Regions from separate parts of the Streptomyces sp. NBC_01352 genome, predicted to be linked through region 2. Evidence: riboswitches for the same ligand, from Rfam matches in the RefSeq annotation. Region 2 holds a riboswitch; each other region holds the start of a gene.
What was found. Region 2 has a riboswitch for cyclic di-AMP ahead of OG252_RS09930 (M23 family metallopeptidase). Riboswitches for the same ligand answer to the same signal wherever they lie in the genome.

Region 1 (4,658 bases), 4.3 Mb from region 2:
CCCGAACAGCGAGACCGACTCCAGAAGGCGCTCGCCGCCGACGACACGGCGCTCCTCGAGACCGGTGTGGAGGAACTCCTCCGCTACGACGGCCCCGTCGAGCTCGCCACCTGGCGGTTCGCGACCGAGCCGGTCAGCATCGGCGGACAGGACATCGCGACCGGCGACCCCGTCCTCGTCGTCCTCGCCGCCGCGGACCGGGACCCTGAGCGGTTCGCCGATCCGGACACGCTCGACCTGTCCCGCCGCGACAACCAGCACCTCGGATACGGCCACGGCATCCACTACTGCCTCGGCGCCCCCCTCGCCCGCTTGGAGGGCCAGACCGCGCTCGCGACGCTTCTCACCCGTCTTCCGGACCTGCAACTCGCGATGGATTCAGCTGATTTGCGGTGGCGGGGCGGTCTCATCATGCGCGGGCTGCGGACGTTGCCCGTCGAGTTCACGCCGCGTGGCTGACTCGCTCACCTGCGTAAAGGTGACGCGCCCTCAAGTCTGTGATCTTCACGTGATCTGCGCGGCATTAACTTGTGACAAGTGATCGACTGCCTATACGTTCACGCCAGCGCGGCGCCGAGCCTCACCCGCCACGCTGGTCACCGTTGTCTCGCGAAAGGTTTCCGCATGCTCTCCGGGAACGGCCGTCATCGTCGCCCCCGCCAGGCTCCGGCCATCCTTGTGGCGGCCGGAGTGACCGGCTCCGCCATCGCGATCCCGCTCCTCGGCGCCACCGGCGCGAGCGCGGCGACCGGCACCACGTGGGACCAGGTGGCGAACTGCGAGACGGACGGCTCCTGGAGCGAGAACGCCGGCGACGGGTACTACGGCGGGCTCCACATCGCCCAGGACGACTGGGAGCAGTACGGCGGCCTCGACTACGCCTCGCGCGCCGACCAGGCCAGCCGCTCCCAGCAGATAGCCGTCGCGGAGAAGATCCTCGCGGACCAGGGCGTCGGCTACTGGTCCACCTGCGGCCTGCTCAACGGCCTCAGCAAGGACACCGCGGCGCCCGGCGTCGACACGGGTGTGGCGGACGACGCGACGTCGGGCGCGAAGGATTCGTCCGGCTCATCTGACTCGTCCGGCTTGTCCGACTCCTCCGGGTCGTCGGCGGACTCGTCCGGCGATGCGGCTTCGGACGCGCCTTCGTCGTCCGTGTCGCCCACGCCGTCCGATTCTGACGCCCGGTCGGATTCTTCCGGCGAAGCCGACAACTCGGCAAAGTCCGACACATCGTCCGATTCTGCTGCAACCCCCGGCGCCTCGCAGGGCTCCGGCGGCGACTCCGGCAGTGACTCCACCGGCGTGACGAATCCGGACGACTCGGACAACTTCTGGCAAGAGGGCGGCTCTTCGGCCCTCGTCGACACCGGCTCCCTCGGTGCGGGCAAGCATCGAGGCGACAGCGCCGACGAGACGGCCGCGGCCACGGACACGGACGCGGGTACCGCCGCCGCCGACGCGGGCGCCTCTGCCGGCCGTCACGCCGCCCGCGCGGACTCGTACACCGTCCGCCCCGGGGACACTCTCGCCTCCATTGCCGACTCCCTTGGCCTCCAAGGCGGGTGGCGTGAGCTCTACGCGGAGAACAAGCAGGCGATCGGCGCCGACGCGAGCGTCATCGTGCCCGGTCAGACCCTCACCGTAGGTATCGAATCGGGCGAAAACTAGCGGGAGTTCGCGTCACACTTCGCCACCGAATGTCCGATTTGGCGAAGTGTGGGATGAGTCTCAGAAGCCTTGATCGTCTTTGAAATTCCGCGGATCGCGTGTCTACCGTCGGGACCGCTCGCCAACACGAGCCCCGGCCGCCGCAACGCCGAATCCTGCCAGTGGCGCCCGGGAACAGTCGTCGCGTAAAGCGCCGTAGGCAGGAGCGGGGGACCCAAGGTAAGTGCCGGGACCAGCAGTTGAGCTGGGACCGGCTTGGGGTTAAGCCGTGCCGCGCACGAAACAGCGCGAGGCACGGCCGGGCAACTCAACCGGCCCGAACCCGACAGCTCACCTCGCAGGCGTCGGTGAGGGGATCCACCATGCTGTTTTCCGCCAAGGGCAAGCACCGCCGTCCGTCCAAGGCCACCCGTGCCATCGCCATCGCCGGTGTCACCGGTGCCGCCGTCGCCGCCCCGCTGATGGCCGCCGGCAGTGCCTCCGCCGCCACCGCCTCCGAGTGGGACGCCGTGGCCCAGTGCGAGTCCGGCGGCAACTGGTCCATCAACACCGGCAACGGCTACTACGGCGGTCTGCAGTTCTCGGCCTCCACCTGGGCCGCGTACGGCGGCACGCAGTACGCCGCGCAGGCCAACCAGGCCTCCAAGGCGCAGCAGATAGCCGTCGCCGAGAAGGTCCTCGCGGGTCAGGGCAAGGGCGCTTGGCCGAACTGCGGTGTGAACCTGTCGAACTCCGCCTACAACGGCAGCGCCGACACCTCGTCGAACACGTCCAGCGGCTCCGGCAGCTCGGACAGCAGCTCCTCGGAGAGCAGCCGTTCGACCGAGCAGCCGGCCTCCCGTTCCGCGGACCGCCCGGCCGCGAAGAAGACCGTCACCACCCCGACCGGCAAGAAGGTCAAGAAGGGCGACGGCGAGTACAAGGTCGTCTCCGGCGACACCCTCAGCTCCATAGCCGAGGAGCACGACGTCAAGGGCGGCTGGGACAAGCTGTTCGAGCTGAACAAGGACATCGTCACCGACGCCGACCTCATCTACCCGGGCCAGCAGCTGCACCTGAAGTAAGGGCTGCACCTGAAGTGAGGGCTGCACCTGAAGTGAGGGCTGCGCCCGAAGGCAAGAGCCGCGACTGAAGGCAAGAGTCGCGCCTGAAGTACTACGCGGCTCTCAGCTGAACCACAGCGCCCTCTTATCCGTGGACTCCATAGTGGAGGCCTCGTGAGGGCCACCCCCCCGTCCCCACGGGCTCCCCGCTCCGGTGCGTCTTCCCCCGTACGCACCGGGGCGGGGCTTTTTCATGCCGGTCCTGTGCGATTTCCCCGCGAGTTGCACGCCACTCTTTGTTCCGTTCGGAAACAATTTACTCTCGGTTCTGTCCATCCGGTGGTCGACCGGCTGGCCGATCGCCCGGAGCCGGTTAGGCTCGTCTCGCAGAACCCACCGCGGTCCTGCCGAACCGCGTCACATTGAAGAAGGAGATGCTCGTGCCGTCCATCGACGTCGTCGTAGCCCGGGAAATCCTGGACTCCCGAGGCAACCCCACGGTCGAGGTCGAGGTCGGCCTCGACGACGGCAGCACGGGTCGTGCCGCCGTCCCCTCCGGCGCCTCCACGGGCGCCTTCGAGGCCATCGAGCTCCGCGACGGTGACCCCAACCGCTACCTGGGCAAGGGCGTCGAGAAGGCCGTCCTCGCCGTGATCGAGCAGATCGGCCCGGAGCTCGTCGGCTACGACGCCACCGAGCAGCGCCTGATCGACCAGGCGATGTTCGACCTGGACGCCACCGACAACAAGGGCTCCCTCGGCGCCAACGCCATCCTCGGCGTCTCGCTCGCCGTCGCCCACGCCGCCTCCGAGGCCAGCGACCTCCCGCTCTTCCGCTACCTGGGCGGCCCGAACGCGCACCTGCTGCCCGTTCCGATGATGAACATCCTGAACGGCGGCTCGCACGCCGACTCCAACGTGGACATCCAGGAGTTCATGATCGCCCCGATCGGCGCGGAGTCCTTCTCCGAGGCGCTGCGCTGGGGCGCCGAGGTCTACCACACCCTCAAGAAGGTGCTGAAGACCAAGGGCCTGTCCACCGGCCTGGGCGACGAGGGCGGCTTCGCCCCGAACCTGGAGTCGAACCGCGCCGCGCTCGACCTCATCCTCGAGGCCATCAAGCAGGCCGGCTACGTCCCCGGTGAGCAGATCGCGCTCGCGCTCGACGTCGCCGCGTCCGAGTTCTACAAGGACGGCAAGTACGAGTTCGAGGGCAAGTCCCGCTCGGCCGCCGAGATGACCGAGTACTACGAGGAGCTCGTGGCCTCGTACCCGCTGGTCTCCATCGAGGACCCGCTGTACGAGGACGACTGGGCCGGCTGGAAGGTCATCACCGACAAGCTCGGCGACAAGGTCCAGATCGTCGGCGACGACCTCTTCGTCACCAACCCCGAGCGCCTGGCCCGCGGCATCGAGGAGGGCTCCGCGAACGCCCTGCTCGTCAAGGTGAACCAGATCGGCTCGCTGACCGAGACCCTGGACGCCGTCGAGATGGCCCAGCGCAACGGCTTCAAGTGCATGATGTCCCACCGCTCCGGCGAGACCGAGGACGTCACCATCGCCGACCTCGCCGTCGCGGTGAACTGCGGCCAGATCAAGACCGGCGCCCCGGCCCGCTCGGACCGCGTCGCCAAGTACAACCAGCTGCTGCGCATCGAGGAGATCCTCGACGACGCCGCGGTGTACGCCGGCCGCAGCGCGTTCCCCCGCTTCAAGGGCTGAGCCAAGCAGGGCTAAGCCTCAGCCAGTCGTACGTACGTCCCCGTACCGGTCCCGTACCGTGTGCGGGGACGTACGCACGTGTGAGACGGGAGGCGGGGAAACATGGCCGTGAAGGACCGGGACCGTTTCTCCACCGCGACCAGGATCAAGCTGCTCGGCGAGCAGACCGCGGCCCGTGTGTACCGTTCCCAGACCAAGCGGCAGGCCCGCCGCTCCCGGCTCA
Region 2 (4,658 bases):
CCGGAAGTTGCGCACGGCGGCCAGCTCGGGCTCGGTCGACGGGACCTGCTGCGTCACTAGGGCTCCCCCCAATCGGTCCCGCCGCCGCGGCTCGACGACGGGCACGCCCTCGACGATACGACATGCGTTCCTGGGGCAACGAGTTGTCCACAGGCGTTGCACCGAGGGCTCACCGCCCTTGATGATGTTGGCGCTTGAGTGGACCTGTTCGTGCTTGTTCGAATCTGTGAGGGACGCATGCCGGAGATCGCCGAGAACGGCCGCACGTGGCTTCTGTCCGGACCGACCAGCAGTTACGCCCTTCACCTCACCGCCGACGACGAGCTCCTGCACCTCCACTGGGGGCCGCGCATCGCCCTCGTCGACGCCGAGGCCCTCGCCGTACGCCCGCTGCCCGACTACTGGCCCTTCGAGTCCCCGCTCGACGGCCGCGAGGAGTACCCCGTCGAGGGCGGCGCCCGCTTCGTCCGGCCCGCCCTGTCGGTGCGCACGTCCGAGGGGCGCGGCACCGAGTGGAGCTTCGAGGCGCACGAGACCGAGGACGACGAGCTGCGGCTGCGGTTCCGCGACGGCGGACTGGCGATCACGCTGCACTACCGGATGCGGGGCGACGTACTCGAACGGTGGGTGACCCTGGACAACGACGGGCCCGCCGCCGTGGAACTCCTGCGCGCCGACTCCGCCACCTGGACGCTGCCCGACCGTGACGGCTGGCGGCTGTCCCAGCTGCACGGCCGCTGGGCCGCGGAGTCCCGGCTCGTGCGCTCTTCCCTCACCTACGGTGAGAAGGTCATCGGCAGCCGCCGCGGCCACACCGGGCACCAGCACCTGCCCTGGGTGGCGCTCGACACGGACGCGACCGAGGAGCGCGGCGAGGTCTACGGCTGCGCCCTCGGCTGGTCCGGGTCCTGGCGCATCGCCGTGGCCCAACTCCCGGACGCGCGTGTGCAGATCACCGGCGGGGCCGGGTACGACGACTCCGGGCTGCTGCGGCTGGCGGCGGGGGAGTCCTTCACGACGCCCGTCTTCGCCGGCCTGTGGAGCGACGGCGGCTTCGGCGGGGCCAGCCGCGCCTGGCACGCCTACCAGCGCGCGTACGTCATCCCGGACGCGGACCAGGACCGGCCGGTGCTGTTCAACTCCTGGGAGGCCACGGAGTTCGACATCTCCGAGGAGCAGCAGAAGGTGCTGGCGCGGCGGGCCGCGGCGATCGGCGTCGAGCTGTTCGTCGTGGACGACGGCTGGTTCGGGGCCCGTACCAGCGACCGCGCCGGGCTCGGCGACTGGAAGCCCAACCCCGACCGCTTCCCCGGCGGCCTCAAGCCGCTCGGCGACTACGTCCACGGCCTCGGTATGCAGTTCGGCATCTGGGTGGAACCGGAGATGGTCAACCCGGACAGCGAGCTGTACCGGGCCCATCCGGACTGGGTCCAGCACCAGACGGGGCGAAAGCGGACGGAACTCCGCAATCAACTCGTATTGAACCTCGCCCGCGAGGACGTCCAGGAGTACCTCTGGGGGCAGCTCCACGAGCTCCTCTCCAGTGCTCCGATCGACTACGTGAAGTGGGACTTCAACCGCTGCTTCACCGACGCGGGCTGGCCCGGAGAGCCGTATCCGCAGCGCCTGTGGGTCGACCACGTGCACGCCCTGTACCGCCTGTTGGACCGGCTGCGGGCGGCCCACCCGGGCGTCGCCTTCGAGTCCTGCTCGGGCGGCGGCGGCCGGATCGACCTCGGCGTGATGAGCCGTACGGACCAGGTGTGGACCTCGGACAACACCGACCCGCTCGACCGGCTCGCCATCCAGCACGGTTTCAGCCAGATCCACCCCGCCCGGGTCATGGCCGCCTGGGTCACCGACAGCCCCAACACCCAGCTCAACGGCCGGGCAAGCTCCCTGCGGTTCCGCTTCGTGAGCGCGATGGCCGGGGTGCTCGGCGTCGGGGGCGACCTCGCCGAGTGGACCGAGGAGGAGCTGGCCGAGGCCCGCGACTGGGTGGATCGCTACAAGGAGATCCGGCCCCTCGTGCAGCGCGGCGACCTCTACCGGCTGCGGCCCCCGGAGGGCGGGCTGAGTGCGGTGCAGTACGTGCTCGGTGACGAGGCCGTCGTTCTCGCCTGGCTCCAGGCGCAGCATCACGGCGAGCCGGTGCCGGTGCTGCGGCTGCGCGGCCTCGACCCGACAGCAGCGTACGAATGCCTCGAAACGGGCGAAGTTCACCGAGGTGCCGTATTGCTGCATCACGGACTGCGGACGGGGCTGCGCGGTGACCTCGATGCGACGGTTCTCCGGCTCCGTCGCATCTAGGGCTTCTGTCTGAATTGGCCCCTTCATTCCAACTCCGTCTGGAATAGAGGGGCCTGTGCGTGTGCCACGTGAGGAGCGTCATATTCGTGACCGTGCGTCGCCCGTCATGTTCACGTAATCAATGCGGTTTTCAAGGGTGTTTGGTCAAAGAGAGCCTCCTGAAAGCACGGAGGGTGACCGGGAATTCCCTCAGGTACCAAACAGAAACACATTCAAGGGCAACCACTTACTTGTCCCTTTGCGTCTTGGTCGCTTACGTTCACCACCGATCCGGACGGACGCCCAATCCTGCCGCCGCCCGGAGCCCGCACACCAATCACCCGTCCATGGCAGGAGCGGGGGACCCACAGGTAGAACCGCCTGTTCCGGTCTCCGGAACGGCTAGGGGTTAAGCCGTACTTCGGTACGGCCGGGCATCTCCAGTCCGCACCCGACAGCTCACCTCGCAGGCGCCGGAGAGGAATTCGCCATGCCCGCCAAGGGTAAGCATCGCCGACCGAAGACCCAGCGCTTCACCCGATCCATCGCCGTTGCCGGAACCGGCGGCGCCGCACTTGCTCTGCCGCTTCTCGGGGCCACCGGCGCCAACGCCGCCACCCCGCAGTCCGTCTCGGAAAAGGCCGTTCAGTCGTCCGTTCCGGCCACCGTGAAGAACGTGGCCGAAAAGACGACGGCCGAAAAGACGACCTCCGCGAAGCCCTCGGGCACGAAGACCTACTCCGTGCAGGCCGGTGACTATCTCGCGAAGATCGCGGACGAGCAGAATGTCAGCGGTGGCTGGAAGAAGCTCTACTCCGACAACCGCGAGGCCGTCGGCGCCGACCCGTCGCTGATCCACCCCGGTCTCAAGCTCTCGATCGGCAAGAAGGCCACGACGAGCACGCCCAAGTCCTCGTCGTCCTCGGGCTCTTCGTCCTCTTCATCTCCTTCGTCGTCTTCGTCCAAGTCGTCTTCTTCGTCTGATTCGTCGGATTCATCCGCCTCGTCGAAGTCGTCCTCCTCCGGGTCCTCCTCCTCGAAGACCGAGGCGGCCACCCAGAGCGCCGACACCGCCAGCGGCTTCAGCGCCCCGGTGAGCGGCGCCGTCGGCACCGCCTACCGCACGGCGGGCAGCATGTGGTCCAGCGGCTACCACACCGGCGTCGACTTCAGCGTCCCCACCGGTACCTCCCTCAAGGCCGTGGGCGCGGGCACCGTCGTCTCCGCGGGCTGGGGCGGCGCGTACGGCAACCAGGTCGTCGTCAAGCTCGCCGACGGCTACTACGCGCAGTACGCCCACCTGTCCTCGCTCTCCGTCTCGAACGGCCAGTCCGTGACGGCCGGCCAGCAGGTCGGTCTCTCGGGCGCGACCGGCAACGTCACCGGTCCGCACCTGCACTTCGAGATCCGCACCTCGCCGGACTACGGCTCGGACGTGGACCCGGTCGCCTACCTCCGTACGAAGGGCGTCTCCGTCGGCTGATTCCCCGACTGCTCGTCCGACAGCTGCCGAAGGCCGGATCCCGATCCCCGGGTCCGGCCTTCGGTGTGTCGATCTGTGCTCGTTCATGGTGATCGCTTCATTGCGGTTTTGTGGCAAGCGTGCCCAGGGCGTCGCTCGTGACGGGAGAGTGGGGACGCAACAGCCTCGATCGCCCTCCCGGAAGGAGCCGTCTCCCGTGACGAGCACGCGTAGAGCATTCGGAGCCCTGGCCGCAGGCGCCGCCCTGGCCGCCCTCGCCCCCGCGACCGACGCGAGCGCCACGCCCCGCCACCGCCGGCTGATCGCCCACGACGACTTCCGTCACGGGCTCGGCCAGTGGGCGGTGGAACTCGAGAAGGGCGGCATCGTCACCGCCTTGCGCGGGACCCTGGAGGTCGACGTGCCCGCCGGCGCGACGGTCTGGTTCAAGAAGCGGCTCGAAGGGCCGTACGTCCTGGAGTACACCGCCACGCCGGTGTCGGCGGGCGGGGTCAACGACCGGGTCTCCGACCTCAACAACTTCTGGAACGCCGTCGACGTCCGTTCCCCCGGCGACCTCTTCGCCACCCGGCGGAGCGGGGCGCTGGCGGAGTACGACCACCTCAAGACGTACTACGTCGGCTACGGCGCCAACACCAACACGACGACCCGGCTGCGCCGTTACGTCGGTGAGGCGGGCGTCCGGCCGCTGGTGTACGACTACACCGAGCCGCTGCTCGTGGCGAACGAACCGAACCGGGTCCGGATCGTCTCCGACGGCTCGGGAGTCCGGTGGTGGGACAACGGGCGGCTCGTCTTCGACTACAGCGATCCTCAGCCGTATACGAGCGGGCACTTCGGCTTCCGGACCACGTGGAGCCATTTCCGGATCAGTGGATTCCGGGTG
Region 3 (4,658 bases), 2.5 Mb from region 2:
CGCTGCCACGTGGACTGCACGTCCTTTCGTACGACTCGTACGACCGCCCTGTCCGTACGAACGCCAAGCGGAGCGGACGTACGGCCACCCGGGGGCGGTCACGCGTCCGGCGACGACCCGCACAGGGGGAGCGGACCGCCGCCGGACCTTCTCGGCGGTGGTGGCCGACTGCCGCCCCTGGTCCGGGCGGCGGTGGGGAGCCGGTCACCTGAGGGAGGACGCTAAACCTGAGTGTGACGGCGGGGTAACGCGATGTGCGGAAGTTCTCCGAGCTGACCACCGGGTGACCGTATGTGACCGTGATCCGCGGTCGGCCCCGTCGACTTCACGCAGAGCGATGACCGATGTGCCGAATCCGGACCAGTGAGGGCGGGCGGGTGCTATGGGCCGCATATATGCAAGATCTGCCACGGCGAGGCGAGGTGGGTGAGGCGAGGCAGGAACCGGGGCCGAGGTCGGGGTCGGGGCCGGGGTCGAAAGAGGCGGTTGGGACGGGGCGGTGTCGGAGGGCGCCCGGGGGTCTGATTAGGCTCCGGCCTCATGGACGTACTCATCCATCTCTTCGTCGGCCTGCACATCATCGGCATCGCCTCGCTGCTCGGCGGCTTCCTCACCCAGATGAAGGCGATGGGCCAGGGCACCGCCCGCTTCGTCCCGGCGATGCTGCACGGCGCGCTGACGATGCTGGTCACCGGCGTCGTCCTGGTCGGCCTCAACCAGGCCGACGACCAGTCCGTCAACAACATCAAGATCGGCGTGAAGCTGGCCCTGCTGATCGTGATCCTCGGGCTCGTCTACGTCCAGCGGGACGAGGAGACGGTGGACAAGCGGCTGTTCGGGCTGGTCGGCGCGCTGACCACGGCGAACATCTTCATCGCGGTGCTGTGGACCTGAGGAACCGGACGCCGGTCCGGGCCGAGGTCGCGCATCCTCGGCCTCTCCAAAGACCTTCGCGGCAAAGACCTTCGCGGCGACGGTCTGAGTAGTTCCGCTCATGACAACCCGCGCTCCGAGCGGGGAAACTCTGCCCATGCCCTTCAGACGATCAGCCGCCATGGCCGCCGCCGCAGCTTCCCTCATGGTGATCACCATGACCGCGTGCGGCAGCCAGAAGGGCGGGGCGGCCGATGAGGCCGGCTCCGCGCAGTCGGGCAGCCCGACGCCCTCCTACCCGCCCCCGCCGACGTGCGCGCAGCCGGCCGGGACACCCACCGCGCTGCCTTCCTCACCCGTTCCGAGCACGTCGAGCCCGGACGGAGGCCTGCCGGACGGGCCCGCCGACGCGCCCCCCAACTACGCCGACAACCACGCCTACCGCATGCAGGCGTCCCTGAGCGCGGAGCAGCAGGCCAGTGGGCAGGCGTCGGCCGAGCTCATCCTCACGGAGCTGGCGAAGGTCCGGAAGGAAGGCGGCTCCGGGGAGTTCGGCCGCTTCAGCGACCAGCGCGTGGAGGCGGCACTGCGGCGTGTCGGCTGCGGCGAGGAGCATGGCGTCTCCGTCGGGAACGGGTACTACGCCGTCTACACGGGCGTCGTGTGCGTGTCCGGGCGGGTGACGAAGGACGAGCTGACCGGCGAGGTGCACGGCGTCTACGCCGAGCCCCAGCCGGGAGCGGGGCCCTGTGTCGAGAACCAGGGAGGTCACTGACCAGGGCCCGCGCCCGCGGCCGGGCGGCGTCCGGTCAGGCCGGCCGCACCACGCTGTGGATCGACGACTCGCCGTCGTAGAAAATGGACTCCTCGCGGACGTACGCGCCCGGCTTCGGGGCGTGGATCATCATGCCGTTGCCGATGTAGAGGCCGACGTGGCTGATGTCGTCGTAGAAGAAGACCAGGTCACCGGGCTGGGCGGCGGAGACGGAGACCGTGGTGCCGGCCTTGACCTGGTCGTAGGTGACGCGCGGGATGTCGACGCCGGCGGCCTTCCAGGCGGCCTGGGTGAGGCCGGAGCAGTCGTAGGACTCGGGGCCGGTGGCGCCCCAGACGTACGGCTTGCCGATCTGGGCGCGGGCGAAGGCGAGCGCCTTCTCGGCCTTGGTGGCGTACGAGGCGTCCGTGGCGGTGGACGAGTCGGTGGTGGTGGAGGAGGAAGAGCTCGACGAGCCGCTGTCCGTCTCCTGCTGAGCCGCCGCCTCCTCCCGGGCCTTCTGCTCCGCCGCCTGCTGCCGCGCCAGCTCGGCCGCCTTGGCCGCGGCCTCCTGCTGCTTCTTCCGCTCGATCGCCGCGAGCCGGGCCTTCTCCTCGGCGGTCAGTTGCGACAGCAGCGCGCGGGCGTCGGCGAGCTTCGTCTGCACCGTCGCCTTGGCGGTCTTGAGCTCGCCCTGTGACTTGGTGAGCGTCTGAAGGCTCTCGGTGGCCTCCTGGCGCTTCTTCATCGTCTCGGACTGCTCGGTGACGTAGTCGTCGACCGCGCCCTTCTGGCGGTTGGTCAGCCGGCCCATCAGCTGGGTCTGGTCGAAGTAGTCCTGCGGGGAGTCCGCGAGCAGGAAGGTCGCCGTGTCGGGGGCGGAGGCGCCGGTCCGGTACTGGGCGGCGGCGAAGGTGCCGAGTTCCTCCCGCGCCTCGTTGAGGCTCTGGGTGCGCTGGGCGACGTCGTCGAGGAGGGTGTCGACGCGCTTGCGCTGCTTCGCGGTCTTCTCCTGGGCCGCGTTGTACTTGTCGGTCGCCGACTCCGCCTGCCGGTACAGGTCGTCGACCTTCTTCTCGACCTCTTCGAGGCTCGGTTTGTCGTCGGCCGACGGGGCGGCGTTGGCCGTCTGGGACAGCAGGGCCACGGAGGTGAGGGCGGCCGTGGCAAGGGCCGGGGTCCGTATGCCTGCTACGCGCGTGCCCGAAGGGCGCGACTTGCGGTGCGACGCCAAGGGAGGCGACTCCTTCCACGTTCCGCCTACCGAGTTAGCTGTCGGGTTCGGGCGGGTGGTTAGGAAGGTTTGCCCTACGGCCCTTCCCTGGAAGGGAGTTCGGGCCGATTCACCCCAAGGTCGGTGGGTCCCCGGCTCCGGGCGCGCGGCGGCGCGTCGGACTCGGCGGAGGCCGTGCGGCCCGGCGACGTTCGCCGGTGGGTGTCGTACGGCCTGTCCGGCACCGTAGCCAACTGGTGTGGCCCCTGTGAAGGTTGATGTTCGATATGCCCGATACATTTTCGTGACCTTGGGTCAGGACATGGCTCACCGTGGTCGATCCGGAGTGATCTGCCACGACTTGTGCGTATTTTCGCCGGAGTGATGACGTCCGCCCCCTTCGGGGCGCTAGCTTCCACCCAGCCGCGGTCCGGTGCCGTGGCTGGGGAAGAGGGGCACGGCCATGACGAAACGCAGGACACTCGTCGCCACGGGACTCGCGACAGGAGTCGCACTCGCCGCCACCGCGGGCGTCGCGCCCGCCAGCGCGGGCCAGGGAGGTCAGGCGGGCGGCAAACCGGTCGTCCGGGTGATCGCGACCGGCCTCGACAACCCGCGCCAGCTCTCCTACGACCACGGTCGGCTGTACGTCGCCGAGGCCGGCCGGGGCGGCAAGAAGTGCATCGGGGAGGGGCCCGAGGGCGAGACGTGCGTCGGACTCACCTCCGCGCTCACCAAGGTCTACTGGGACGGGGGCGCGTGGAAGCACCACAGGGTGGTGAAGGGGCTGCCCTCGGGCGCCGCCCCGGACGGCGGCTTCGCGACCGGCCTCGACGGTGTCTCCGCCCTGCACGGCAAGGTCTGGGGCGTCGAGACGTACGCCCCGCCGGAGGCCGGAGTCCCGACGGCCCCGCCCTGGAACACCCTCGGCAAGCTGCTGGACCTCGGGCACGGCAAGGCGAGGATCGCCGCGGACATCTCGGCCGTCGAGTTCCGGCACAACCCGCACAAGGCGTCGCTGGAGTCCAACCCGTACGCCGTCCTCGCCCTCCCCGACGGCCGCAAGATCGTCGCGGACGCGGCCGGAAACGACCTGGTCGTCGTCTCGCCCGGCGGCAGGGCCCGCCCCTTCACGGTCTTCCCGGACCACGACGGCAACGAGTCCGTCCCCACCTCCCTCGCCCTCGGCCCCGACGGCACGCTCTACGTCGGCGAGCTGAACGGCGAGGCCGCCAAGCCCACCGCGCGGGTGTGGAAGGTCGACCCCCGGACCGGCAAGATCCTCGGCTGGAAGTCCGGCTTCGGCTCCATCGGAGGCATCGCCTTCAACGACAAGGGCGACCTGTACGTCAGCCAGCTCTTCGCCGGCCGGGTGACGAAGGTCTCGCACGGCAAACGTACGAGCGTGAAGGTGCCGTTCCCGGCGGGCGTGGCCGTCGACCCGTACGACGGCAAGGTCTACGTCTCGGCCTGGTCGATCGCGGACCGGGACGGCACGATGCTGGAGGGCAGGAAGACACCGGGCGGCCAGCTCTGGAAGATCCTCGGCTTCTGAGCCCTGCGGGAGCCTTCCGGAGTCCTTGCGGAGTTCTTCCGGAGAACCCTTCGAACGGGGCGAAGTTCTTGGGGTGGCGGCGGGCTGTCAGTGGGGCGTCCTAGACTCGGAGAGCGATGAGCAGCCTCTTTGATGACAGCTTCCTGGCGAACCTCCAGGGCCCCCGGGCCCACGAGGAAGAACCCCCGCCGCCCGACGACGATCACGCACCGGAGCCCGTTCCGGACGATCTGTTCGGCGGGAAGTTCGACGTGCCGCCGGAC

Region 1: linked by a shared signal. The riboswitch ahead of OG252_RS29855 (LysM peptidoglycan-binding domain-containing protein) and the one ahead of OG252_RS09930 (M23 family metallopeptidase) in region 2 are both predicted to bind cyclic di-AMP.
Region 3: linked by a shared signal. The riboswitch ahead of OG252_RS21070 (C40 family peptidase) and the one ahead of OG252_RS09930 (M23 family metallopeptidase) in region 2 are both predicted to bind cyclic di-AMP.

What each region holds. Positions count from the first base shown of each region.
Region 1 is NZ_CP108354.1:6,394,237-6,398,894, forward strand. Features, by position in the region: gene OG252_RS29845 (cytochrome P450 family protein) at 1-459, shown strand, start outside; gene OG252_RS29850 (LysM peptidoglycan-binding domain-containing protein) at 625-1,671, shown strand; cyclic di-AMP (ydaO/yuaA leader) riboswitch at 1,853-2,030, shown strand; gene OG252_RS29855 (LysM peptidoglycan-binding domain-containing protein) at 2,034-2,735, shown strand; gene eno (phosphopyruvate hydratase) at 3,149-4,435, shown strand; gene OG252_RS29865 (FtsB family cell division protein) at 4,538-4,658, shown strand, end outside.
Region 2 is NZ_CP108354.1:2,081,396-2,086,053, reverse strand. Features, by position in the region: gene OG252_RS09940 (tyrosine-protein phosphatase) at 1-57, opposite strand, end outside; gene OG252_RS09935 (alpha-galactosidase) at 238-2,310, shown strand; cyclic di-AMP (ydaO/yuaA leader) riboswitch at 2,618-2,777, shown strand; gene OG252_RS09930 (M23 family metallopeptidase) at 2,780-3,772, shown strand; gene OG252_RS09925 (DUF6250 domain-containing protein) at 3,969-4,658, shown strand, end outside.
Region 3 is NZ_CP108354.1:4,564,246-4,568,903, reverse strand. Features, by position in the region: gene OG252_RS21085 (C40 family peptidase) at 1-9, opposite strand, end outside; gene OG252_RS21080 (hypothetical protein) at 541-894, shown strand; gene OG252_RS21075 (hypothetical protein) at 1,031-1,648, shown strand; gene OG252_RS21070 (C40 family peptidase) at 1,683-2,861, opposite strand; cyclic di-AMP (ydaO/yuaA leader) riboswitch at 2,870-3,039, opposite strand; gene OG252_RS21065 (ScyD/ScyE family protein) at 3,304-4,395, shown strand; gene pcrA (DNA helicase PcrA) at 4,512-4,658, shown strand, end outside.